4 regions of the Paenibacillus sp. sgz302164 genome follow, and region 3 is predicted to be linked to each of the others. Evidence: riboswitches for the same ligand, from Rfam matches in the RefSeq annotation. Region 3 holds a riboswitch; each other region holds the start of a gene.
The links. A riboswitch is a leader RNA that binds a small molecule or an ion and turns the genes downstream of it on or off. The one in region 3 is predicted to bind cyclic di-GMP.
Positions count from the first base shown of each region.

Region 1 (2,204 bases), on a different contig from region 3:
GTAGAACGGCATTCTGATCGGCAATAACACGCAGCGCGGTAGAAAACCTCATAGTCGAATAAGACTAGTATGGGGCTTCAAGGGCCGTAATATGCCCGAGTTGCTGGAAATTACTTCTATATAACGTGTCCGAATCAGGACGATTTTAGTTCCAGGGAAGTAGAAAAATAGCGAACGATATCGAAAAAGTTATGTAATATACCAAAATATTATGGTTAACTCATACTTCCCTAACAATTGCTTGATATCCTCAAATCATCGCGAATCCATTAACCATTTTAAGGCAACGAAGGATACAGTATGAAGAATTGGAGTTGAATCGAATGACAAAAAAACCGTGGTCTACGCAAGAATTGGACAAACTTATTCGACTTTCCAGCGAGTGTCCCCCCGTTGTTATTGCCAAAGAACTATCCCGCCCCGTGACATCAGTCCGTAAAAAAATGAGGGAAATCGGGATTAGTTATGTAACCGGAGAACAATGGAAAAAACGACAAATTCAGTACCTTATCTCCGACGAAGGCAGCTTGTACAAAAATCAGGTAAGCCCGTCGCCGCAAAGCTCCGATCTGGAGTCCCCAGTGCTTGACGAGTTCTGGAAAACGCTAGTAACGATGGCGAGATTGGCAAAAAAGAGAGGGAAGCGGGTCGACGTGCTCTCTTTTATCGATACATACCGAAAAATACGGACAGGCGGTTAAAGTTTAAGCCTGCTGTCCTGGATAGGCGGACTACAGCCGCCCGCCCTACTTAAACTGCAAAAGCACATACAGCCTCCGGACGGGGCCGCTCAAGACGAGACGGTTCCGGCGGAGGCTTTTCTCATTTTTTTGTTGCAAGATGGTCTGGAACGATGTCGAAAAAACGAAAAAAACGCTGTCGATTCATGTATTGGAAGCGGTTACTTGTAATTTATATGAACCGGCGCGGATAAAGCCGGGCCTTTCGTGTTAGGGGCGTCCTAAAAAAAATAAGGTAAATTTTACTAGTAACCTCCAATAAAATTATTTATTAAAATACCGTAACTAGTATATCTTTCCTAGTGTTTTATTATATGTAAAGTAAATATATCTATATAAATACAAATTCTACAAATATTCGACAAAGGCAAACCTATGGAAACGTAGGGACGCAAAGCCATGGCCTAAGGCATCGCATTACTTTTTCACAAGAGATGAGATGCTATGGTCGACAGGTTGCCGGGTAACAGGGGCTCCCCTTTTATTCGGGGTGGGCCTTTTTCGCTTTGGGGTGTTAAAATTTTTCAAAGTTTCCAAGACCAAGAGATTATTTCGCATGATGGGGGGAGTAATTATGCAAAAGCACTTTTTACCATTAACGCATGCTCAAAAACGGATTTGGTATACCGAGCAGTTTTATCCCGAAACCAGCGTTTCAAATTTGAGCGGTATCGTTAAATTAAAATCCGCAGCGGGGATCGACGACCGGATGTTGAACCGGGCCATTCGTCATGTGGTCCACAGCAATGAAGCGCTGCGCTTTAAGCTTGCGCTTGATGAGGCGGGCGAACCGCGGCAGTACGTTGCCGATTGCGAGGATTTTGATATCGAGTGGGTGGAAGTTCGTCAAACGGGAGATATCGATGCCGTGACGGAACGGGCGCAAACGGAGGCCTGCCGGCCGATGGCGCTCTACGATAGCGAGTTGTTCCGGTTTATCGTCTTCAAGATCGGCCCTGCGGAGATCTGGCTTTTCGCGGCAGTGCATCATATCGTTTCCGACGGGATTTCCATGGTGATGCTGGGGAATCAGCTCATCGATCGCTATTTGGAGCTGGTCAAAGGAACCGACGCCCTGCAAACGAGCCAGCCCTCTTATGTGGAATATATTTTGAGCGAAGCGGAATATGAGAAGTCCGAACGGTTTCAAAAGGACCATAAATTTTGGAATGCCCAGTTCGATTCCATTCCGGAGACCGTGTCTCTCAAACGAGGGGATTCCTATTTGGTCGAGACGGATGCGATTCGATTGACGGAAGAAGTGCCCGCTTTTTTACATGAAAAAATCGGAATGTTTTGCCAGGAGCATGGGATCAGCGTTCTCTCGCTGTTTTTAAGCACTCTCCATATTTATATGTCGAGAGCGACGGGGCAAACCGAGACGATTCTGGGAACGTTTATGGGCAACCGTACGAATGCAAAGGAAAAACAGATGTTCGGGATGTTCGTTTCCACCATTCCGGT
Region 1 covers NZ_JBVYOL010000002.1:12,436-14,639, forward strand. The annotation lists gene AC0LWT_RS03685 (hypothetical protein) at 324-701, shown strand; cyclic di-GMP riboswitch class I at 1,097-1,204, shown strand; gene AC0LWT_RS03690 (non-ribosomal peptide synthetase) at 1,315-2,204, shown strand, end outside.
Region 1: another riboswitch for cyclic di-GMP. It lies ahead of AC0LWT_RS03690 (non-ribosomal peptide synthetase); the one in region 3 lies ahead of AC0LWT_RS10490 (S-layer homology domain-containing protein).

Region 2 (2,204 bases), on a different contig from region 3:
GCTCTGATGGGGCTGTTCGACCTGATCGGCACAACGCTTTCGGGATGGTTGTCGGACCGCTTCGACAGCCGCTGGCTCCTCTTTTGGTATTACGGGCTGCGCGGTCTTTCCCTGCTCTTTTTGCCGTATGCGCTTGATTCAAGTCCGATGTCGCTCTTGATTTTCTCGGTCTTTTACGGGCTTGATTGGATTGCGACGGTCCCTCCGACCGTGAAGTTGGCTTCGAAAGAGTTCGGCAAAGAAAAGGCCGGGATGATTTTTGGCTGGGTAGTCGTCGCTCACCAGTTAGGCGCATCGGCAGCGGCATATGGCGCCGGATTGATGCGGGACTGGATGGGGACTTATACCATTGCCTTCATCGGCGCGGGATTCGTCTGCCTGCTTGCCGCAGTTATGGCCGTGCGGATTTCGAGAGCGGGAAGCGCGGTTCGTCAAGCGATGTGATGGATTTTGCCAGGAGAAAGAGGTATAATGCCCAATAGATATGAAATCGCGCTAAACAAAGGCAGGAAACCCGCATGATAAGAAAAATCGTTTCCCTGGCATGCATCGTCCTCGGCATCATCGTTTTTCTTTACCCGACGGTCAGCGATCGCTATGAGAGCTATCAGCAGCAAAAAATTTTGCGGCAATGGCAGGAAAATTTGCGCCATATCGATGAACCGGCCCCCGAGACGGATGCGGCGGCGGTCAGCGCTCCTTCTTCGGCCGGGACATCCGCAGAGATGCCGCCGGTAATCCCTTTGAGCGCGGAGCCGACAGCGATGCCGGCAGCGATGGAGCTGAAAAATATCGAGGGCGTTTTAATCATCGACAAGATTAATTTGAAGCTGCCGATATTAACGGATGCGACGCCGGGCAATCTGAAGCTGTCCCTTGCGAGCATTGCCCATACAGGCAAAGCGGGCGAAGTGGGGAATTATGCCATTGCCGGCCACAGGAACCTTACTTACGGCAAAAATTTCAATAGGCTGGACGAAGTGGACGTAGGAGATTTGGTCGAAGTGGACACAGGCAGCAAACAGTTCGTGTACAAAGTCGAAAGCAAACAGTACGTTCTCCCGGAGGATGTCTGGGTGTTGAACGGGAACGGCAAAGACAGCGAGATTACGCTGATTACATGCCATCCGATGGAAAACCCGACGCACCGCATCGCAGTCAAAGGAAAATTAATAGAAACTAAGACTAGTTAAACGGACAAGTCTATGATATAATCGCTCTATTAAAAAAATAAGATTTCGGTGCTTTCCACCGATAAAGGCAAATCTAGCGAAAGCTAGAGACGCAAAACTAAAGGGCCTTCCTTAGCAAGCGCTAAGTTGGCAGCCAGTTACCGAAAGGAGAGTTTTTTATGTTCAAAAAAACCTTTGTATCCATGATGGTCGTTGCACTTCTTCTGATCCTTGCACCGAAAGGGACTTACGCAGCTTCCGCTCAAGCGGCAGTAGACAAAAGCCTTCTGAACAAAGGAGTCGTTACAGTCAACTACGCGAATGCGAAAAATACGAAAGCCCTCGTCCGGATTTCCAAAGGGAACGTCAAATTTGATTATAACCTGGCTGAAGGCGCCCAGTATCCTCTGCAATTAGGCAACGGCAGTTACACTGTTCTCGTTGCGGAGTCGACAGGCGGCAACAAATATAAAGTAGTCGCGCAAGAAACGGTCGATTTGAAGATGGACGACGAAAATGCAGTGTTTTTGCAATCCATTCCGCTCATCGATTGGAACAAAGATACCAAAGCGGTTGTGAAGGCCAAGGAACTGACGGCCAAAGCCGAGACGGACAAGGACAAAATTGCCGCTATTTATGCCTATATTACGGCAAATATTACATATGATAACGATAAAGCGCAAACCGTCGAGGGCGGTTACATCCCGAATTTGGATGAAATTTATGACGCATCGAAGGGAATTTGCTATGATTATGCATCTACTTTTGCGGCCATGGCAAGAAGCGTAGGCATTCCGACCCGTCTGGTTATGGGTTATTCGGCTGAAGCGCCGGAAACTTATCATGCATGGAATCAAGTTTTCCTGAAAGATACGGGCGAATGGGTTACGATCGATACGACGTACGACTCGGCTCGGGTACAAGGCGGACAAGACACGCCGATGCTGAAAGATGCTGCAAACTATACGATCACCAAAATGTATTAAAAGCGAAGTTCCGCTCCGAGAGCGGGAAATACAATAGATGAAGGAA
Region 2 covers NZ_JBVYOL010000002.1:180,708-182,911, forward strand. The annotation lists gene AC0LWT_RS04275 (MFS transporter) at 1-444, shown strand, start outside; gene AC0LWT_RS04280 (class D sortase) at 519-1,193, shown strand; cyclic di-GMP riboswitch class I at 1,250-1,338, shown strand; gene AC0LWT_RS04285 (transglutaminase-like domain-containing protein) at 1,352-2,158, shown strand.
Region 2: another riboswitch for cyclic di-GMP. It lies ahead of AC0LWT_RS04285 (transglutaminase-like domain-containing protein); the one in region 3 lies ahead of AC0LWT_RS10490 (S-layer homology domain-containing protein).

Region 3 (2,204 bases):
GAGCAGGAAGCAAAGGACATAATTGAAATAGAGATGTTAGAACGATTCAATTGGTTTGATGAACATCCATTAAGAGAAAATGAAGTAGGAATTAAGGTTTAAGGTAATCAATGGATCGTATATGTCACAGATGAAAGAGCTTATGCTTCGGAAATTGAACTTAAAATCGGAGGTATTTTTATGCGAAATGGTATTTGGGCGTTATATCAAGGGCGAGAGTACGAAGTTATCGAACACAATCCGAACGATTATGAATTGTTCACAAAAGAACATGTTGAGAGTAGCTTAGGTTTTACTCTTGATAGTACGGGACATTATTGTAAACGTGTCGAAAAAAACGAGATTCAGTCGATATACGATGTAAGAAATGCTGTGATATTCGATGGTCTTGAATTTCCTGTTTTTCAAGAAGACTCCAACAGGTTATTGTTGGGCAGTGGTATGCACGGACCAGACATTATAAAAAAGTATGAATTTGTAGAAGTGGATCGTTTTGAATACGAAAAGTGGGTAGAAAAAAGTGATATCAAAAAATTCTATGAAGTAAAAGTGCCTATGTGGGGGTTTCCAGCACCATGAGGCGATGATAAGAAATTGATAAGTAGCAGTCATAGTATTTGCTAAATTAGCAGGATTTGGTCAAATATTGTCCCTAATTTGATGTAATTGGCCTTGTTTTTTGCAACTGGAGGTCATGATCGTAAAAACGGCGCGGCGCTGTATTTTCCCTTGGGGCAATGGATGGAATTCGTAAAGGCAATGCTCATGTTCGGTGCAAGTTATAAAATTTTTGTGAAAATATGTTATATTATGGGTTAATATGGGATTTTAATTAGATCTAATGCACTATTTTTATAGTTTTAAATACCTGAAAGACCAAGTGAAATTGAAAAGGCAAACCTGATCGAAAGACAGGGACGCAAAGCCACGGGCCTACTCTATGGGGTGTGTGTCGCCAGACATTCCTTATAGAAACGGCAGCCGGGCCGCCAAAGGCGTTGGTTTTTTTGTTTTGAAAAGCAAATTTTTTACTATGGAGGTATAAAAATGAGAGTTCATTTGATTACATCGCTAGCGGTTATTGCATTACTTGGGACTTCAATTCCCGATGTCCAAGCTGATTCAACCGCCGCTACGCCAGGCACGAAAACAACAAATGCCGCCGGTACGGCATCCACAGGCAGCTTCAGCGATACGAAAGGGCATTGGGCGGAAGCAACCATAGCTGGAGCCATTCAAAAAGGCTATGTCGAAGGTTACCAAGACCATTCTTTCAAACCGAACGAACAAGTGACGCGCGCCGAATTTATCAAAATGGTCGATACCACACTTCAACTTTCGGTTTCTGGCGTTACCTCTGGCAATGACTGGTATTTGCCGTACATTAACGCGGCGGTCAGTGTGGGAATACATCAATGGAGTGACTTTACGAGCGGGGATTGGAATACGCCGATGACTCGCTACGAAATGGCGCGCATAGCGGTTCGCGCAGCTACCGGCGACAATAACACGGATGACAAGAAGTGGATGTACCTGGCGACGAAAGCCGGGCTGATCGCCGGTCTGGACGACAGCGGCACGCTCGGGGAGGATAAAACGACGACACGTGCACAGGCGGTGGCCATTATTGAGCGCATACTTGATATTAAAAATGGTAATACACTCAAATCTGACAAACATGCTGTTTCGAGGGCAGAGGTCACATGGCATCGAACAAATATCATGATTATGCTCCCACGATATTTTGGGAAACCGATCCGTGAGTTTAAACCCGATGTGTTGGACTTCGCTTCTGATAATGGAAATGTAAGGTCAACGGCAAAAGAAGTCATTGTCGTTGACCTTGATGATCCAAACGACCCTTTCCGCAGCTATATTCCCGATGATTTGCAATGGGTAAGTCACAAGGATGGGAAATATAGGAACATAAACAGTGGCGCATATGTTCTTGTTGCGATGAATCGCTTGACTTTAGAAAAAAAATACGGAATTACACCATTGTACTACAAGAGTGGAATCGAAATGACTGCCAAACTTGTTTCTGAAACTCCTAGCGATGATCCGAGTATTCTTGACGCAAGCGAGCAGCTATATTCAAAATCCAAAAAAGGGGATTTTCAAATTGAAATGAACTATCCTGGGCATGAGTGGGAAGATCTACGTGATCAGGAGTATATTAACGGCTTTGTTATTCCAAAGGGTAA
Region 3 covers NZ_JBVYOL010000005.1:169,170-171,373, reverse strand. The annotation lists gene AC0LWT_RS10495 (hypothetical protein) at 181-579, shown strand; cyclic di-GMP riboswitch class I at 884-994, shown strand; gene AC0LWT_RS10490 (S-layer homology domain-containing protein) at 1,048-2,204, shown strand, end outside.

Region 4 (2,204 bases), on a different contig from region 3:
TATCGCTACGAAATGGTGGCCGGCTTTTCGCACCGCAGGCAGCATCACGGCAACGATTGATGAACGTATCCGCCAGTTGGATCACCGGACGATTCACCTTTATCAGGTGCATTCTCCTTACTCCTTTGCTTCGGTTGCCGCCATGATGAATTCTATGGCTAGTTTAGTCGAGCAAGGGAAGATTAAATATGTGGGTGTAAGCAACTTTTCCGCGCAACAAATGCGCGAGGCCGATCGCGTGCTGCGCGAGCATGGCCTTCGTTTAGTTTCGAATCAAGTGAAATATAGCCTGCTCGACCGGAGAATTGAACAGAACGGAATTTTGGATACGGCTAAAGAACTCGGCGTGGCGATCATCGCCTACTCCCCATTAATGCAAGGGATCTTAAGCGGCAAATTTCACAAAAATCCATCCTTGGTCAAGTCGATCACGGGTCCGCGCAAGTGGACAGCGGCATTCCGGGAGTCGGGCTTGCAGAAATCAAAGCCGCTGATTGAAACGTTGGAACAGTTGGCTCAACAATATAACGCAACGCCAACGCAGATTGCCTTGAATTGGTTGATTAATGCCCACGGAGAGAACGTATTTGCGATACCTGGGGCTTCAAAAGTAACTCATGCCGAGGAAAATGTGAAGGCGATGCAGTTTACCTTGACAGCCGGAGAGATTGAGATGGTCAGCAGCATTTCCAACCAAGTGCTGAGATCGAAGTAATTGTGACCAATATACTTATCATGAATTTTATTAAAAACTTAGAATTTATTGACAAAATTCGATATTTTTTAGATAATACAATTAATTCCATAGGTATATCGATCTAAGAACAGCGAACTAAGCGGATCGCGGATTCATCATGCTAACGGAATTAAGCCGCTAAAGTTGTGCAGAAGTCTCGGCGAATACCGGAAGGCTGTATAAAACTATGGGAGGGGGCCGTTTATGTAAATGGATGAAGCCAAGTTTCTGGTAAGGATGTAAAACAACATACTTATGTTATTTCCCGTTAATCGTAAACACCTCGAAAGTGGTGGACACAAAGCCATGGGTCTAAAGCTGGATAAACAGCCATGATTGCCAGGTTGCCGAAGGAAACTGGGCGAAATTTGTCGTCTGTTCTTCTTAACTATGGGAACAGGCTTTTTTTATTGCAGCGAAAAATCATTCGGAGAACAGGGGGAAACGTTATGGAAACAAGCGTGATAGGTATCGAGGAGTATCCGTTAAGTTCCTATCAGAAAGATATATGGCTCGAGCAAAGTATGCACCCTGGAAAACCTATTTACAACCTTGGCGGGTACATTGAGGTTAAAGGAAAACTGGATACGGCTATCTTTAAGAAGTCCATGCAGTTGTTAATCAGGCAGAATGATTCTCTCAGAACTCGTCTTATTGATAAAAAGGGCGAGCCCTATTTAACAATCCTGCCGGAAATCGACTATGAAGCTCCGTTTCATGATTTTTCGGGGAAGAAAGATCCGAATTCCTTTTGCCTGGATTGGATGAAAAAAGAGTTTTTGAAAATTTTTCAACCGAAGGACAATTATTTTCGATTTGAATTATTACAAGGCGAACCGGGTGTATATTTCATTTTACTTAAAGTTCATCATATGATCATTGATGGATGGGGGTTTGCCCTCCTCATCAGTCAAATGTTTGAAAATTACAATGAATTGGCTCAAGGAATTGGGGAAATGAACAGACCTTCCTATTCCTATACCGATTTTATCTCTGACAACCAGAATTATTTGAATTCTTCAGCCTTTTTGAAGGATAGGAAGTTCTGGCAGAGCAAATATCGAACCGTTCCCGAGCCTTTGCTAAGCAGAGGTTTGAACACGGATGATGATTACGGCGATTCTGTTTGGAGCAATAGGGAAACTTTAACAATAAACAAGGCATTGTACGATCAAATGGTTGAATTTTGTAAGGAGGAAGGTTGTTCGTCGTTCCACTACTTTTTAGGCATACTGTTCCTTTACTTCAGCAGGGTTTGCAATCGAAACGAAATGGTGATCGGCGTCCCGGTTTTTAACCGGGGCAAAGCGCAGTATAAGCAGACCGTGGGACACTTCGCCAATGTGCTGCCGCTTCGGATAAGTCCCGAGCAGGATATAAGCTTCAAAGAACTGATAAAGTTCATCAAGCGTGAGCTTATGCAGTGCTATCGGCATCAGAAAATATCTTTCGGCGAAATTTATCGGGC
Region 4 covers NZ_JBVYOL010000058.1:9,177-11,380, forward strand. The annotation lists gene AC0LWT_RS38745 (aldo/keto reductase) at 1-715, shown strand, start outside; cyclic di-GMP riboswitch class I at 1,000-1,088, shown strand; partial or broken gene AC0LWT_RS38750 (condensation domain-containing protein) at 1,186-2,204, shown strand, end outside.
Region 4: another riboswitch for cyclic di-GMP. It lies ahead of AC0LWT_RS38750 (condensation domain-containing protein); the one in region 3 lies ahead of AC0LWT_RS10490 (S-layer homology domain-containing protein).